2 regions of the Streptomyces sp. NPDC007025 genome follow, and region 1 is predicted to be linked to the other one. Evidence: riboswitches for the same ligand, from Rfam matches in the RefSeq annotation. Region 1 holds a riboswitch; the other holds the start of a gene.
What was found. A riboswitch is a leader RNA that binds a small molecule or an ion and turns the genes downstream of it on or off. The one in region 1 is predicted to bind S-adenosylmethionine.
Positions count from the first base shown of each region.

Region 2: another riboswitch for S-adenosylmethionine. It lies ahead of thrC (threonine synthase); the one in region 1 lies ahead of ACFYMO_RS08470 (aminotransferase class V-fold PLP-dependent enzyme).

Region 1 is NZ_JBIAFT010000003.1:460,076-467,294, reverse strand. Features, by position in the region: gene nirB (nitrite reductase large subunit NirB) at 1-1,641, shown strand, start outside; gene nirD (nitrite reductase small subunit NirD) at 1,638-2,081, shown strand; gene ACFYMO_RS08475 (uroporphyrinogen-III synthase) at 2,093-3,250, shown strand; SAM riboswitch class IV at 3,644-3,762, shown strand; gene ACFYMO_RS08470 (aminotransferase class V-fold PLP-dependent enzyme) at 3,934-5,334, shown strand; gene ACFYMO_RS08465 (Lrp/AsnC family transcriptional regulator) at 5,362-5,643, opposite strand; gene ACFYMO_RS08460 (rhomboid family intramembrane serine protease) at 5,640-6,374, opposite strand; gene ACFYMO_RS08455 (hypothetical protein) at 6,569-6,808, shown strand; gene ACFYMO_RS08450 (NYN domain-containing protein) at 7,045-7,219, shown strand, end outside.
Region 2 is NZ_JBIAFT010000017.1:5,282-12,500, forward strand. Features, by position in the region: gene groL (chaperonin GroEL) at 1-20, opposite strand, end outside; gene ACFYMO_RS27850 (cold-shock protein) at 520-723, opposite strand; gene ACFYMO_RS27855 (MoaD/ThiS family protein) at 1,251-1,526, opposite strand; gene thrC (threonine synthase) at 1,720-3,033, opposite strand; SAM riboswitch class I at 3,051-3,200, opposite strand; gene ACFYMO_RS27865 (glucosyl-3-phosphoglycerate synthase) at 3,540-4,541, shown strand; gene ACFYMO_RS27870 (trehalose-6-phosphate synthase) at 4,623-6,230, shown strand; gene otsB (trehalose-phosphatase) at 6,334-7,212, opposite strand.

The DNA.
Region 1 (7,219 bases):
GCTGAGACCGTCGCCGACCGGCTGCTGGGCGGTGCGGCCGTGTTCCCCGGCGCCGACACCGCCACCCGGCTCAAGCTGCTCGGCGTCGCAGTGGCCTCCTTCGGCGACGCGCACGCCACCACCCCCGGCGCGCTGGAGGTCGTGCTCAACGACCCCGTCGCCGCCACCTACGGCAAGCTCGTCGTCTCCGACGACGCCCAGACCCTGCTCGGCGGCATCCTCGTCGGCGACACTTCCGGCTACCCGCTGCTGCGCCCCCTGGTCGGCAGCCCGCTGCCCGCCGGACCGTCGGCGCTGCTCGCGCCCGGAACCGAGGACGGCGGGGGTGCCGGGAGAGGAGTGGCCGCGCTGCCGGACAGTGCCCAGATCTGCAGCTGCCACGCCGTCACCAAGGGCACGCTGACCGCGGCCGTCACCGGGCAGGGTTGCACGGACGTGCCCGCGCTCAAGTCCTGCACCAGGGCCGGCACCGGCTGCGGCTCCTGCGTCCCGGCACTCCAACAGCTCCTGGAAGCGGCGGGCGTCGAGCAGCCCACGGCGCTGTGCGAGCACTTCGACCACTCGCGGGCCGAGCTGTTCGAGATCGTCGCGGCCACCGGCATCAGCACCTTCTCCCGGCTGCTGACCGAACACGGGCGCGGCCTCGGCTGCGACGTGTGCAAGCCCGCCGTCGCCGCGATCCTCGCCTCCCGGGACAGCGGCACCCACATCCTGGACGGCGAACGCGGCGGACTCCAGGACACCAACGACCGCCACCTGGCCAACATGCAGCGCAACGGCACCTACTCCGTCGTACCCCGGGTACCCGGCGGCGAGATCACCCCGGCCCGGCTCATCGTGCTCGGCGAGGTGGCCCGCGACTTCGGCCTCTACACCAAGATCACCGGAGGTCAGCGCATCGACCTGCTCGGCGCCCGGCTGGAAGAGCTCCCCGCCATCTGGCGCCGGCTCACCGAAGCGGGCTTCGAGTCCGGGCACGCCTACGGCAAGGCCGTCCGCACGGTCAAGTCCTGCGTCGGCTCGACCTGGTGCCGCTACGGAGTGCAGGACTCGGTCGGCCTCGCCGTCGAACTGGAACTGCGCTACCGGGGGCTGCGCGCACCCCACAAGCTCAAGGCCGGCGTCTCCGGCTGCGCCCGCGAGTGCGCGGAGGCCCGCAGCAAGGACTTCGGCATCATCGCCACCGAGCAGGGCTGGAACCTCTACGTCGGCGGCAACGGCGGCGTCACACCACGGCACGCCGAACTCCTCGCCACCGACCTCGATCACGACACCCTGGTGCGCACCATCGACCGGTTCCTGATGTTCTACATCCGCACCGCCGACCGCCTCCAGCGCACCGCCGCCTGGCTGGAATCCCTCGAAGGCGGCCTGGATCACCTGCGGGCCGTCGTGCTGGACGACGCGCTCGGCATCGGCGCCGACCTGGACGCGGCCATGGCCCGGCACGTGGCCGACTACCGCGACGAGTGGCGCGGCGTCCTGGAGGACCCCGCCAAACTCGCCCGGTTCACCTCCTTCGTCAACGCGCCCGGTACCCCCGACCCGGCGATCTCCTTCGCCGTCGAACGGGGCCAGCCCGTCCCGGTCGACCTCGGACTGCCGGCCGCGCGTGCCGCCGCCGAGGCGGGCACCCGATGACCGGCGCCGCGCCCGACTGGACAGCGCTCTGCCCGCTGGACGCCCTCCCGGCCGACCAGGGACGCGCCGCACTGCTGCCGGACGGCACGGGCGTCGCCCTCTTCCGGCTGCGCAGCGGCGAGCTCCACGCGCTGGGAAATCTCGACCCCTTCAGCGGGGCACCCGTCATCTGCCACGGCATCGTCGGCGACCGGGCCGGGGTCCCCGTCGTCACCGGCCCCCTCGGAAAACAGACCTTCGAACTGGCGACCGGGCGCTGTCTGGAGGACGACACCGTCCGGCTTCCGACCCACGACGTGCGGCTGTCCGGACACGTGATCGAGGTCTCCACCCGCCGGACCGCCGCGCGCGAGACCATGGCGGACATGCGCGAGACCATGGTGGACAGCAGCATCCCCGCACACCCGACCGGGCCGCCCGGCGCGGACACCGGGCACTGAGAGGAGACGCGGTGCCGGCATCCCCACCGCCACGGAGCCGCACCCGCTCCGCACCCCCGCTCGCCGGATTCACCGTCGCCGTCACGGCCGCGCGCCGGGCCGAAGAACTCGGCGCACTGCTGGAGCGGCGCGGAGCGGCCGTCGTACACGGGCCCGCACTGCGCATCGCCCCGCTCGCCGACGACGAGGAACTGCGCGACGCCACCGGGCAACTCCTCGCCCGCCCGCCCGACGTGGCCGTCGCCACCACCGGCATCGGCTTCCGCGGCTGGATGGAGGCCGCCGACGGCTGGGGCGAGGGCGAAGCCCTCCGCGGCGTCCTCGCCGCGAGCGAACTGCTCGCCCGCGGCCCCAAAGCATGCGGGGCGCTGCGCGCCGCCGGACTCCGCGAAGCCTGGTCCCCCGCCTCGGAATCCTCCAGCGAAGTCCTCGAACGGCTGCTCGCCCGCGGCGACCTGGCCGGACTGCGGATCGCCGTCCAACTCCACGGCGAGCCGCTGCGCGACTTCCTCGACGCGCTGCGCGGAGCAGGAGCCGAAGTCGTCCCCGTGCCCGTCTACCGGTGGACGGGCCCCCTCGACCCCGGCCCCCTCGACCGCCTCCTCGACGCCGTGCTGGCCGGCGGCGTGGACGCTCTCACCTTCACCAGCGCGCTGGCAGCCGCCGGGCTCTACGCCCGCGCCGCAGGACGCGGAGCCGTCGACGACCTGACCCGGGTGCTGCGCGGCCGTACCCAGGTCGCCTGCGTCGGCCCCGTCACCGCCGCGCCCCTGCTCGCCCGGGACATCCCCGCCTACTGGCCCGAGCGGTTCCGGGTCGGCGCCCTCGTCCGGCTGCTGGGCGAGCGGCTGCCCGCCACCGCGCCGCTGCTGCCCGCGGCAGGACACACGCTGGAAGTGCGGGGCACCGCCGCCCTGCTCGACGGCGAACTGCGGCCGGTCAGCCCGGGGCCCATGGCCGTGCTGCGGGCGCTTGCGCGGCGGCCCGGAGCGGTGGTCTCCTGCGCCGACCTGCTGGGGTGCCTGCCCGGCGGGGGGACCGACGAGCATGCCGTCGAGGCTGCCGTCGCTCGGCTCCGGGCGGCGCTTGGGGTGCCCTCTGTGGTGCAGACCGTCACCAAACGCGGGTACCGTATCGCCCTCGATCCGGCGACGGTCTGCGGTTCCTGACGGCGCCGCCCTCTTACGGGGGTGCGGTTCCCCGTCCGTTGCCTTCTTGGTGCGGCGCCGTTGTCGGGGGCTTCGCCCCCGAACCCCCTTGTCCTCGCCGGACGGGCGTCGGGGCGGCTCCTCCCCCAGACTCCGTCCGGGGGGACCCCCACCCAACGGCCCCCGCTAGTGGGCTTCGTCCCCTAGGACCTCCAGCCGCAGTGGTGTGAGCCCCTGCGGACGTTGTTCCGGGTCTTTTTTTGGGCCCGTCGGGTGCGGGAGGAGTCCTGATGCCGTCCGTCACAGCGCAACAGTGCTCCCGCAGTCGTGCCCCCACGGAGCCAGGCCATCCGCGGAGAGGGCAGCGAACCCGGCGATACGCACCCCGCGGAGGGTGTGGCATACTCGCTCGCAGGTCACGAGTGACAGCGAGAAAGGCCCCGGCCTGCTGTCCGGCAACCCTCCGTCCGTGGCGGGGTGCCCCGGGTGATGACCAGGCCGTAGGACAGCAAGGTCTGCGGCAAGCGCGGATCCCTCGCGCCAGGGGTCCTGGTCTTTCGAGGGAGTCCTCCGTGAGCAAGCGAATGCGCTAGGGCCGAGGGGTAGTGCTGCGCACCCCTTTCCGGCCCTCCTCCTGACGTTCTGTCATGTTTTGGCGCGCCGCCAGGCGGCCCCTTGTCGCTCACCCCGTCCGGAGTACTGTCATGCCGTTCACCGCACCTTTTGTCCCGGTTTCTGATTCCTGTCGTGAGGAGTCCGCTCCGCTTCCCGTCCTGGGCCGCGACGTCCGCGTGCCGCTGGTCACCGGCGGGGAGGTGACGTACGGAGCGCTGGACTACGCGGCGAGCGCGCCCGCGCTGCAGCGGGTGTGGGACGACGTGGCGGCATACGCGCCGTACTACGGCAGCGTGCACCGGGGCGCGGGCCACCTCTCGCAACTGTCGACGGACCTGTTCGAACAGAGTCGGCGGACCGTCGCCGAGTTCCTGGGTTGCCGCGAGGGCGACCAGGTCGTCTTCACCCGGGCGACGACCGATTCGCTCAACCTGCTGGCGGGGGCGCTGCCGTCCGGCACCCGGGTGTTCGTCTTCGAGACCGAGCACCATGCCTCGCTGCTCCCGTGGGGTGCCCACGAGGTGACGTATCTGGACGCGCCCCGCTCGCCCGGACAGGCGGTCGCCACGCTGGAGTCGGCGCTGCATGGCGCGCCGGCCGGACCCAAGCTGGTCTGCGTGACCGGAGCGTCGAATGTGACGGGCGAGGTGTGGCCGGTGCGTGAGCTCGCCCGCGCCGCCCACCGGCACGGTGCGCGGTTGGTCCTGGACGCGGCGCAGCTCGCCCCGCACCGGCCCGTGCGCCTGACCGAGCTGGAGGCGGACTGGGTGGCCTTCTCCGGGCACAAGCTGTACGCGCCGTTCGGCGCCGGGGTGCTGGCGGGCCGCGCCGACTGGCTGAGCGCGGCGGAGCCGTATCTGGCGGGCGGTGGTGCGAGCCGCCGGGTGGCCCGTGCCGCGGACGGCGGGGTGGACGTGGAGTGGCACACCACCGCGGCCCGCCACGAGGCCGGTTCGCCCAACGTCATCGGCGCCTACGCCCTCGCCTCCGCCTGCCGGGCGCTGGCCGAGGCCGGGTTCGACCGCCTCGTCGCGCGGGAGGAGGAGCTGCTGGCCCGGCTGGTCCGCGGGCTGGCGGAGCTGCCCGAGGTGCGGGTCCTCGCGCTGTTCGGCGAGGACGCCGACCGGGTGGGGGTGGTCTCCTTCGTCGTCGAGGGATGGAGCAGCTCGCACTTCGCGGCGGCGCTCTCCGCCGAGTACGGGATCGGGGTCCGGGACGGCCTCTTCTGCGCCCATCCGCTGCTGCGCACTCTGCTCGGAGAGCGGGAGGACGCGCCCGCCGAGTGCGGCGGCGCCGGGGAGACGCCCGCGCTCGACGCGGTCCGGGTCAGCTTCGGCGCCGGGACGCCGGACGAGCATGTGGAGCGGTTCGTCACCGCCGTGCGCGAACTCGTGCGGGACGGCGCACGCTGGACCTACCGCACGGAGGGCGGCCGCTGCGTCCCGGAGCCCGCGGCCGCGGCGCGTGCGTCGGTCGGGCGGGAGTGCTGACCGTCCGGCTCGCCGGGGGCGGCCGGCTCAGGCGTCCAGGCCGATGGCGAAGGCCGACTCCAGATCGTGCTGGGAGTAGGTGCGGAAGGCGATATGGGTCTCGGTGGACTCCACGCCCGGGACCTTGCTGATGCGGCCGGGGATGATGTCGGCGAGGTCGTCGTGCTGGGCGACGCGGACCATGGCGATCAGATCGTGCGCACCGGTGACGGAGTAGACCTCGCTGACGCCCTCGATGGCCGCGATCTGCTCGGCGATCTCGGGGATGCGGTCGGTGCTCGTCCGGATGAGGACGATGGAAGTGATCACGGTGGGGTCTCTCCCTCGGACGCCGGGGTTGGCCCGGCCACTGTAGCCCGGCGGTGGTGCAGCCAGGCGGACAGGAAGCCCAGCGTGAACCCTGCCACGTGGGCCAGGTAGGCGACGCCGGGCCCTTCCGCCTGCTGCCGGGCGGCCAGCCACTGGAGGCTTAGCCAGAAGAGCAGCACCGCCCAGGCCGGGAAGCGCAGCGGCAGGAAGAAGAGGAAGGGGAAGACGCTCGTCACCCGGGTACGCGGGTGCAGGCAGAGGAAGGCGCCCAGCACGGCGGAGATCGCTCCGGAGGCCCCGACCAGCGCCTCGTCGGAGACCGGATGGGCCGCGGCGTAGCAGAGCATCGCCGCGTAGCCGGTGGACAGGTAGAAGAGGAGGAAGCGCAGCGGGCCCATCCGCTGCTCCACCGCGCCGCCGAAGACGAAGAGGAACAGCAGGTTGCCCAGCAGATGCAGCCAGTTGGCGTGCAGGAACAGCGCGGTCAGCGGGGTCGGCAGCGGACGCAGGGCACCGCTGAACAGGGTGCTGGGCACCACGCCCCACCGGCGGAAGTAGGCCGCCCTGACCTCTTCCAGTGCCTGCCCCGTACCGTGGGAGGGGAGGAGGCCGGAGGCCGGTCCGACGAGGAAGACCAGGCAGCAGCAGCCGAGCAGAGCGTAGGTGACCAGGGGCCGCGGCTCCGCGCTGCGGTCCGGGTGCCGGGTGCCGGCGTGGCCGATGCCGTCCATGAGCGGATCATGACGCCTCGCCGCGCGGGCATGCTCCTCGACACACGCGGGGGGCACGCGGACGGTCCTAGGCCGTAGGGTTTACGGGACGTGACCCCGCGCCGCGTATCCGTGATGGTACGCGGCCCGGCGGCACTCAGCAGTGCCGACCAGCACCGACCAGTACCGACTCTTCAGGAAACGAGGACGAGACGATGGCGGTCCCCACGCCCACGGACGAGACCCGCTGGCGCTGCACGCTGTGCGGCAATCTGACCCGGTTCGACGTGACGCGTTCCAGCAAGGTGGTCGAGTACGTCCATCTGGACCTGGCCGGCGCCCCGGCGGTGGAGGAGCAGGAGGTGCTCAGTGAGAGCATCGAGTCCGTGCGCTGCAGATGGTGCAATGCCGTGGACCAGGTCGAACTGGTGGACCGGCCCAGCGCTCAGGTATAGGGCTCAGGTCCCGGAGACGGCAGGTGTGACCGGTGGAGGAACGGACGGGCGGCGACCAACGGCGGCCGGACCCGGCTGCCGGGGAGGGCGCCGGGCCCGCTGCCCGGGCGGCCGCTGAGGGACCCGCGGGCCCGGACCCCGCCGAGCCCCGCTCCGCCGCTCCGGCTCCGGGCGCCGGCCCGGAGCCGGACCCGGGCGCGGACCCGGGCGCGGAGCCGGACGCCGAGCCGGAGAGCCTGGAGCGCCCGCTGCCGGAGAAGGTGCGGCGGCGGGTGGTCGGTTTCACCGGGGACGCGCTCGGCGGCCTGACCGTCGCCGAACTGCCGCCCCCGCTGCGCCAGTACGCACGCTTCACCGCGCAGCGCCGCGCCAAGTTCGGCGGCAACGCCATGGCGGCGGCGCTGGAGAGCG
Region 2 (7,219 bases), on a different contig from region 1:
AAGGCGATGATCTTGGCCATGTGGGTTGGTCCTCCCTGGCTTCCCCCATGCGTCGAGCGCAAGGGGAGGGTTGGATTTCTCCGGACCGCGTGGCGCCCGCGACGGACGGCCTGAGACCCGGCGGTTCCTTCCCCACCCGGCTGCGGCCTCACCGACCCGGTCCTTCTTTGTCACTCTCACTCGCAGAGTGCTAACCCAATGATTAGCACTCGGGCATGGAGAGTGCAAGCGACGGCGGAGCCGTCTCAGGGTGGGGTGGTGGTCGGTGGGAGGCCCCCGGCCGGAGGCCGGAGGGAAGGCGCGGGCGACCGCGGGGGGCGTCCCGGCCGGGGGTGGCGGAGTCGCTCCGGGCCCGGGAAGCGGAACCCGGGAGGGGATCCGGGACCCCGGGGAGACACCAGTCCCGGCGGGCGGCGGACGGGACAGCGGTCAGCGGACAGCAGACAGCGGAGAAGGGGCCGCACCTCGGGCGCGACCCCTTCTCCGCTGTGTCTGCAGCTCTGCGCAGTCCGGCGACACTCAGCCGGTCACGCGGACCATGTCCGCCTGCGGCCCTTTCTGACCCTGCGAAATCTCGAACTCGACCCGCTGCCCTTCGTCGAGAGTGCGGTAACCGTCCATCTGGATCGCGCTGTAGTGGACGAACACGTCCGCACCACCGTCGACCGCGATGAAGCCGTACCCCTTCTCCGCGTTGAACCACTTGACGGTGCCCTGAGCCATTCCTAACTCCCCTATTACTGGCCCTTGCGCGAGCCCGCACTTCGCGAACCCGGGTCAGACCTCACCCCCATGAGCAAGCGGGGGCGTGCGCCGGAACGCGTCGACCGCCGCTGAATGTATCTGCACGGACGCCCTGTGCAACAGGTCAATCGGACGAGAATTCTGGGCACGACTGATCGGAAATAAGCCTCAACTGCCCCTGAAGCGGGGCAAGTCGGGCCAGACATTTGGAGTCTTCGCGACAATTGACGTCCGGTTTTCGACCGTAACTTGTCCCGTTGTCGTCGCGGCGCTGTCCGTCCTCGGCCGTGCCCGCCGCGGGCTGCGCGGCGGTCGGCGGGTGCCGGGTGGGGGAACTCCCGTCACTCTACCGCCTCCCGAAACACGGAATCGCCCCCTCCGTTTCTCTTCGGAGGGGGCGACGCCACGGCGTAGGCCCTGCTGGCGAGCGGTGGTCCGGGACCGCGCGGACCACCGGTGGTCCGGCCGCGTACCGCCCGGTCCGGACCGGGCGCGCGGGCGACCGGTCACCCGCCGGCGACCGCCGGGATGATGGAGACACCGGTGCCGTCCGGGGTGGGGGTCTGCAGACCCTGTTCGAAGCGGACGTCGTCGTCGTTGACGTAGACGTTGACGAAGCGGCGCAGCTTCCCGGCGTCGTCCAGGACGCGGGCGGAGATGCCCGTGTGGTTCTTCTCCAGGTCCGCCAGCACCTCGGCGAGAGTCCCGCCCTCGGCGCTGACCTCGGCCTGGCCGCCCGTGTAGGTGCGGAGGATGGTGGGGATCCGGACGTTGACGCTCATGTCGATCTTCCTCACGTGTAGGGGGACGCGTCCCAGGGGCCCGCTCCGGCACTCCCGATGCGGAACACCGGGCAAACACCGGGGGGCGGATTTCAGCCGTTCGAGGCGCTGCGGGCCTGCGAGGCCCGCGGCCCTCCGAGGCACCGCGGTGGCTTCCGGGGCACCGCGCCCCGGAAGACCCCCGGTCGGGCCGTCAGGCCAGACCGGCCTCGCGGAAGGCGGCCAGGTTGGGGCGGATCACGGCGGTGGGCCGCGCCGTGGCGGCCACGGCGTCGAGAGTCTTGAGTCCGTCGCCGGTGTTCAGGACGACCGTCGTGAGCGTCGGGTCGATGGCACCGGACTCGATCAGCTTGCGGGTCACGCCCAGCGTGGCACCCCCGGCCGTCTCCGCGAACACCCCTTCGGTCCGGGCCAGCAGCGCGATCGACTCCACGATCTCGGCGTCGTTCACGTCGTCGACGGCGCCGCCCGTGCGCGTGCAGATGTCGACCACGTACGGCCCGTCCGCCGGGTCCCCGATGGCCAGCGACTTGGCGATGGTGTCCGGCTGCTTGACCGGCCGGACGGCGCCGGTGCCGTCCTTGTACGCGCGGGACACCGGCGAGCAGCCCTCGGCCTGCGCCGCGTAGATGCGGTACGGCTTGTCCTCGACGAGCCCGAGCCGGATCAGCTCCCGCAGCCCCTTGTCGATCTTCACGAGCTGGCAGCCGGAGGCGACGGGGATGACGAGCTGGTCGGGCAGCCGCCAGCCGAGCTGCTCGCAGATCTCATACGCCAGCGACTTCGAGCCCTCGGCGTAGAACGGCCGCAGATTGACGTTCGTGAAGCCCCACCCCTCGCCCAGCGGGTCGCCGATGAGCTCGGAGCAGAAGCGGTTCACGTCGTCGTAGGTGCCGTCGATCGCGACGAGTTCGCCCCCGTAGATCGCGGCCATCACCACCTTGGACTGCTCCAGCCCGTCCGGGATGAACACGCACGAGCGCAGTCCGGCCCGGGCGGCGGCGGCACCCACCGCGCCGGCCAGGTTCCCGGTAGAGGAGCAGGAGAGGGTGCTGAACCCGAAGGCGCGCGCCGCCTCCAGGGCGATGGCGACCGGACGGTCCTTGAAGGAGTGGGTCGGGTTGCCGGAGTCGTCCTTGACGTAGAGGCCGCCGGTCACGCCCAGTTCGGCGGCGAGCCGGTCGGCCTTCACCAGCTGGGTGAGGCCGGGGTTCAGGTTCGGCTTCTCGGCGACGTCGGCCGGCACCGGCAGCAGCGGCGCGTAGCGCCACATCGAGGCGGGCCCGGCGGTGATGCGCCGCCGCAGCTCCTCCGGGTCGCCGGAGGGGAGCTCGTAGGCCACTTCCAGCGGGCCGAAACACTCCAGGCACACGAAGCTGGGGCCCAGCTCGGTGCGGGTGCCGCACTCGCGGCAGGAGAGGGCCACTGCGGCACCGAGGTCGTAGGGGGTGCTTCCGGCGGTGCCGGTGGAGGTGGTGCTGTTCGCTGCAACTGTCTGCACAGCCATGGAGGCGAGGCCCTTTCTCCTCATCTTCCCCGTGGCGTATCTCGTCACGGGCCGGAATTGGCACCGTCCCCACGAGGCGGTCTCGCCTTTGAGTCCGCGTACGCGCGGATCGCGGGATGGTTGCCGGGGCTTCAACGGGCCGTTCCCTCTGCCCCTCTGGATGAGCTGCACTATGGCTACGGGCGGCCGACAGCCGCCCGGGCGTTTGTGTCGCGGCGACCCCGAGATGCGGAGGTCACCTGCGCTGTTCAAGACTGTAACCGACGGCGGTCACGCTTGAGGGGGACGTCCGAACCGCGAGATGGATCTTCCACTGCCCGTCGTCCCCGGTCCGGGGCGGCAACGGCACCGCCGGGCGCTCCTCGGCACGCCCGACCGGACCGACCCGACCGCCCGACCGCCCGACCGCCCGACCGCAGAGCAGACCGACCACCCGACCACAGGGCCGACCGGACCGACCAGCCCGACCACGGACCCGACCGGACCGACCACAGGAAGGCGCGCACGTGCTCGACGAAGTGGGCCGCTGGCTGCGGCGCCGTTCCTGGCGCGTCGCGGACCGGCCGCTGGAGGACCTGCTGGCGGTCAAGCGCCGCACCGGCACCACCGTCAGCGTGGTGCTGCCCGCGCTCGACGAGGAGGCCACCGTCGGCGACATCGTCTCGGTGATCCGCCGCGAGCTGGCCACACCGCACCCCGGCACCGGGACGGCGCTGGTGGACGAGCTGATCGTGATGAACTCCGGCTCCACCGACCGGACCGCCGAGGTCGCCGCGGCCGCCGGGGCCGAGGTGGTCCACCGGGACGAGGTGCTGACCAGGCTGCCGCCCCGCCCCGGCAAGGGCGAGGTGCTGTGGCGTTCCCTGCTGGCGACCAGCGGCGACATCGTCTGCTTCGTCGACGCCGACCTGCGCGAGTTCTCGCCGGACTTCGTCACCGGCATCGTCGGGCCGCTGCTGACCGAACCGGACGTGCACCTGGTCAAGGCGATGTACGACCGTCCGCTGCGGGACAACCCGGCGGGCGGCGGGCGGGTGACCGAGCTGGTGGCGCGTCCGCTGCTGAATCTGCACTGGCCCCGGCTGGCCGGCCTCGTCCAGCCGCTGGGCGGCGAGTACGCGGCCCGTCGTTCGCTGCTGGAGCGGCTGCCGTTCCCGGTGGGCTACGGGGTCGAGCTGGCGCTGCTGGTCGACACGCTGGAGCTGGTGGGGCTGGACGCGCTGGCCCAGGTCGATGTCGGGGTCCGGCGGCACCGCAACCAGGACGGGCAGGCGCTCGGCCGGATGGCGACCGCCATCCACGCGGCGGCCGAGCGCCGCATCGCGCGGGGCCCGGCTACGGTGGACGGCGCGCGCGGCGGGATCGAGGCGCTGTCGGGCGGCACGGCGCTGACCCAGTTCGAGCGGGACGGGACGGGCTGCTTCGTCCCCCGCGGCCACCTGGTGGACGTCGAGGAGCGCCCTCCGATGTGCACCGTGCCCGAGTACGGGCAGCGGATGGCGGCCTGAGCGGCCCGGAGGTACCCCTGTCCGTGTTCGGGGGCCGACGGGCACGTTTGAGCGGTTTCGGCTGTGGCTAGGCTCAGCGGCATGGTCGCTGGAGGAACACCGCCCGGAGCAGCACCGCAGGGAGCAGCACCGCGGGGAGCAGGGGAAGCGCCGGGGGCGCGGCAGGCCGGGGGCGGCTCGGCCCGGGTGCTGGTGGCGTCCAACCGCGGACCGGTGTCCTACACCCGCGCCGACGACGGCACGCTCTCCGCCAGGCGCGGCGGCGGCGGGCTGGTCTCCGGACTGTCGGCCATCGGCCCGGAGGCGGACGCGCTGTGGGTGTGCGCCGCGCTCGGCGACGGCGACCGGGAGGCGGCCAGGGCGGCGCGGGGCCGGCTCGACACCGGGGACACCGGCGGGCAGCCGGTGCGGATGCTGGACATCCCGGCCGACACCTTCGAGGCTGCCTACCACGGCATCGCCAACTCCGTACTGTGGTTCACCCATCACATGCTGTACCACGTCCCCCTGGAACCCGTCTTCGACCAGGACTTCAGCGGCCAGTGGGCCGGGTACGAGGCGTACAACGCCGCTTTCGCGGAGGCGCTGGCGCAGGAGGCCGACGCCGGCGCCGCCGTCCTGGTGCAGGACTACCACCTCGCGCTGGTGCCCGGCATGCTCCGCGCCCGCCGCCCCGACCTGCGGATCGGCCACTTCTCGCACACGCCGTGGGCGCCCGCCGACTACTTCCGGCTGCTCCCGGACGACGTCGCCGCGCAGCTGCTGCGCGGCATGCTCGGCGCCGACCGCACCGCGTTCCTGACCGCGCGCTGGGCCCGGCTGTTCGCCGAGTGCTGTGCGCGGGTGCTGGGTGCCACGGTGGAGGGCGGCGGCTCCCCGGGCGGGGACGCCGCACCGCCGGGCACCCCGGGGGATGACTCCGCACCGGAGGACTTCTCGCTGACGGTGACCTACGAGGGCCGTACGACGCGGATCGGGGTGCATCCGCTCGGTGCGGACGGCGACTTCCTGCGCGAGCGGGCGCACCGGAGCGACGTCGCCGACCGGCTGGCGCAGTTGCGCGACCAGGTGGGCACGGGCCCCGAGGGGGCCCCGCGCCGGGTCCTGGTCCGGGTGGACCGCACCGAGCTGTCCAAGAACATCGTCCGGGGCCTGTACGCCTACCGGCGGCTGCTGGCCGACCACCCGGAGTGGCGCGAGCGCGTCGTCCACCTCGCGTTCGCCTACCCCTCGCGGCAGGACCTCGCCGTCTACCGGGACTACACGGCCGAGGTGGGGCGGGTCGCCGAGGAGATCAACCGGGAGTTCGGCACCGGCGGCTGGACGCCGGTCGTGCTGCATGTGAAGGACGACTTCGCGCGGTCGCTGGCCGCCTACCGGATGGCGGACGTCGCGCTGGTGAACCCGGTACGGGACGGGATGAACCTGGTGGCCAAGGAGGTCCCCGTGGTCTCGGACGCGGGCTGCGCGCTGGTGCTCTCCCGGGAGGCGGGCGCCCATGAGGAGCTGGCGTCCGACGTGCTGTCCGTGAACCCGTTCGACGTGCGGGAGACGGCGGCCGCCCTGCGCACCGCGCTGGAGGCGGACCCGGCCGACCGCGCGGAGCGGACCCGCCGACTGGCCGCGACGGCCACCTCCCGGCCACCGGCCCGCTGGTTCCTCGACCAGTTGGAGGCGCTGCCCGGCTGAACCCGCCCGCACGGCCGGCCCGCCCCCGGATCCGCGCGGGCCGCCGGGCGGTGGCAGCCGGCCGATGGCCGCCGGGGCGTGCCGGCTGTGCGGTGTCCGCGGGTCAGTGCGGCGGCTGGATGCCGTCCGCCAACGCCCGCAGCCAGGCCACCAGTCCGGCCGGGCCCGGGACCCGGACGTCCGCTCCGTCGCGGAGTTCGGGAACCGCCTCGGCCGCCGCCTCGGGCGCGCTGTAGAGCAGCAGTCCCGGTACGCCCTCGGCGCGCAGGGCCGCGACGGCGGCGTAGGCGGGCAGGTCGCCGCGGTCGTCACCGGCGTAGACGACGGCGGTGGCGGACCGCTCGCGGACGAAGCCGGTGAGCGCCGCGCCCTTGTCGGCGCCCGGCGGCCGGAGTTCGAGCACCATGCGGCCCGGCTCCACCACGAGTCCGTGCCGTTCGGCCAGCGCGTACAGCGGCTCCCGCAGCCGGTCGAGGGCCTCGTCGGGCGAGGCGGCGCGCCGGGTGTGCACGGCGAGTGCCCGGCCCTTGTCCTCCGTCCAGGTGCCCTCCGGTGCTTCGGACGCCCGCAGCAGCCCGGGGAGTTCGGCCCGTACCGCGGCCACGCCGGCGGGTGGTTCGGGGGCGCGGACGACCGCGTCCGCCGCGTCCCACCGTTCGGCCCCGTAGCCGCCCAGGACGGTGAGCCCCTCCAGTCCGGCGGCGCCGTCGAGGCCGCCGTACCGTACGGCTTCCGCCGCCGGGCGGCCGGTGATCACGGCGACGCCGGCCAGCCGCGGGGCGAGCCGCGCCAGCGCGGGGACCGCCTCGGGGTGCGCCCGGGCCTCCCGCGGATCGCCGACGATGGGCGCGAGGGTGCCGTCGAAGTCGAGCGCGAGCACGGTGCGCGCGGGGTCGGCGCGGACGGCGGCGAGCCCGGCGCGCCCCGTCTCCGTCTCGGGTTCGGGCAGCGGGGGATGCGCGGAAGGCGGCGGAAGCGACATGTCCGCA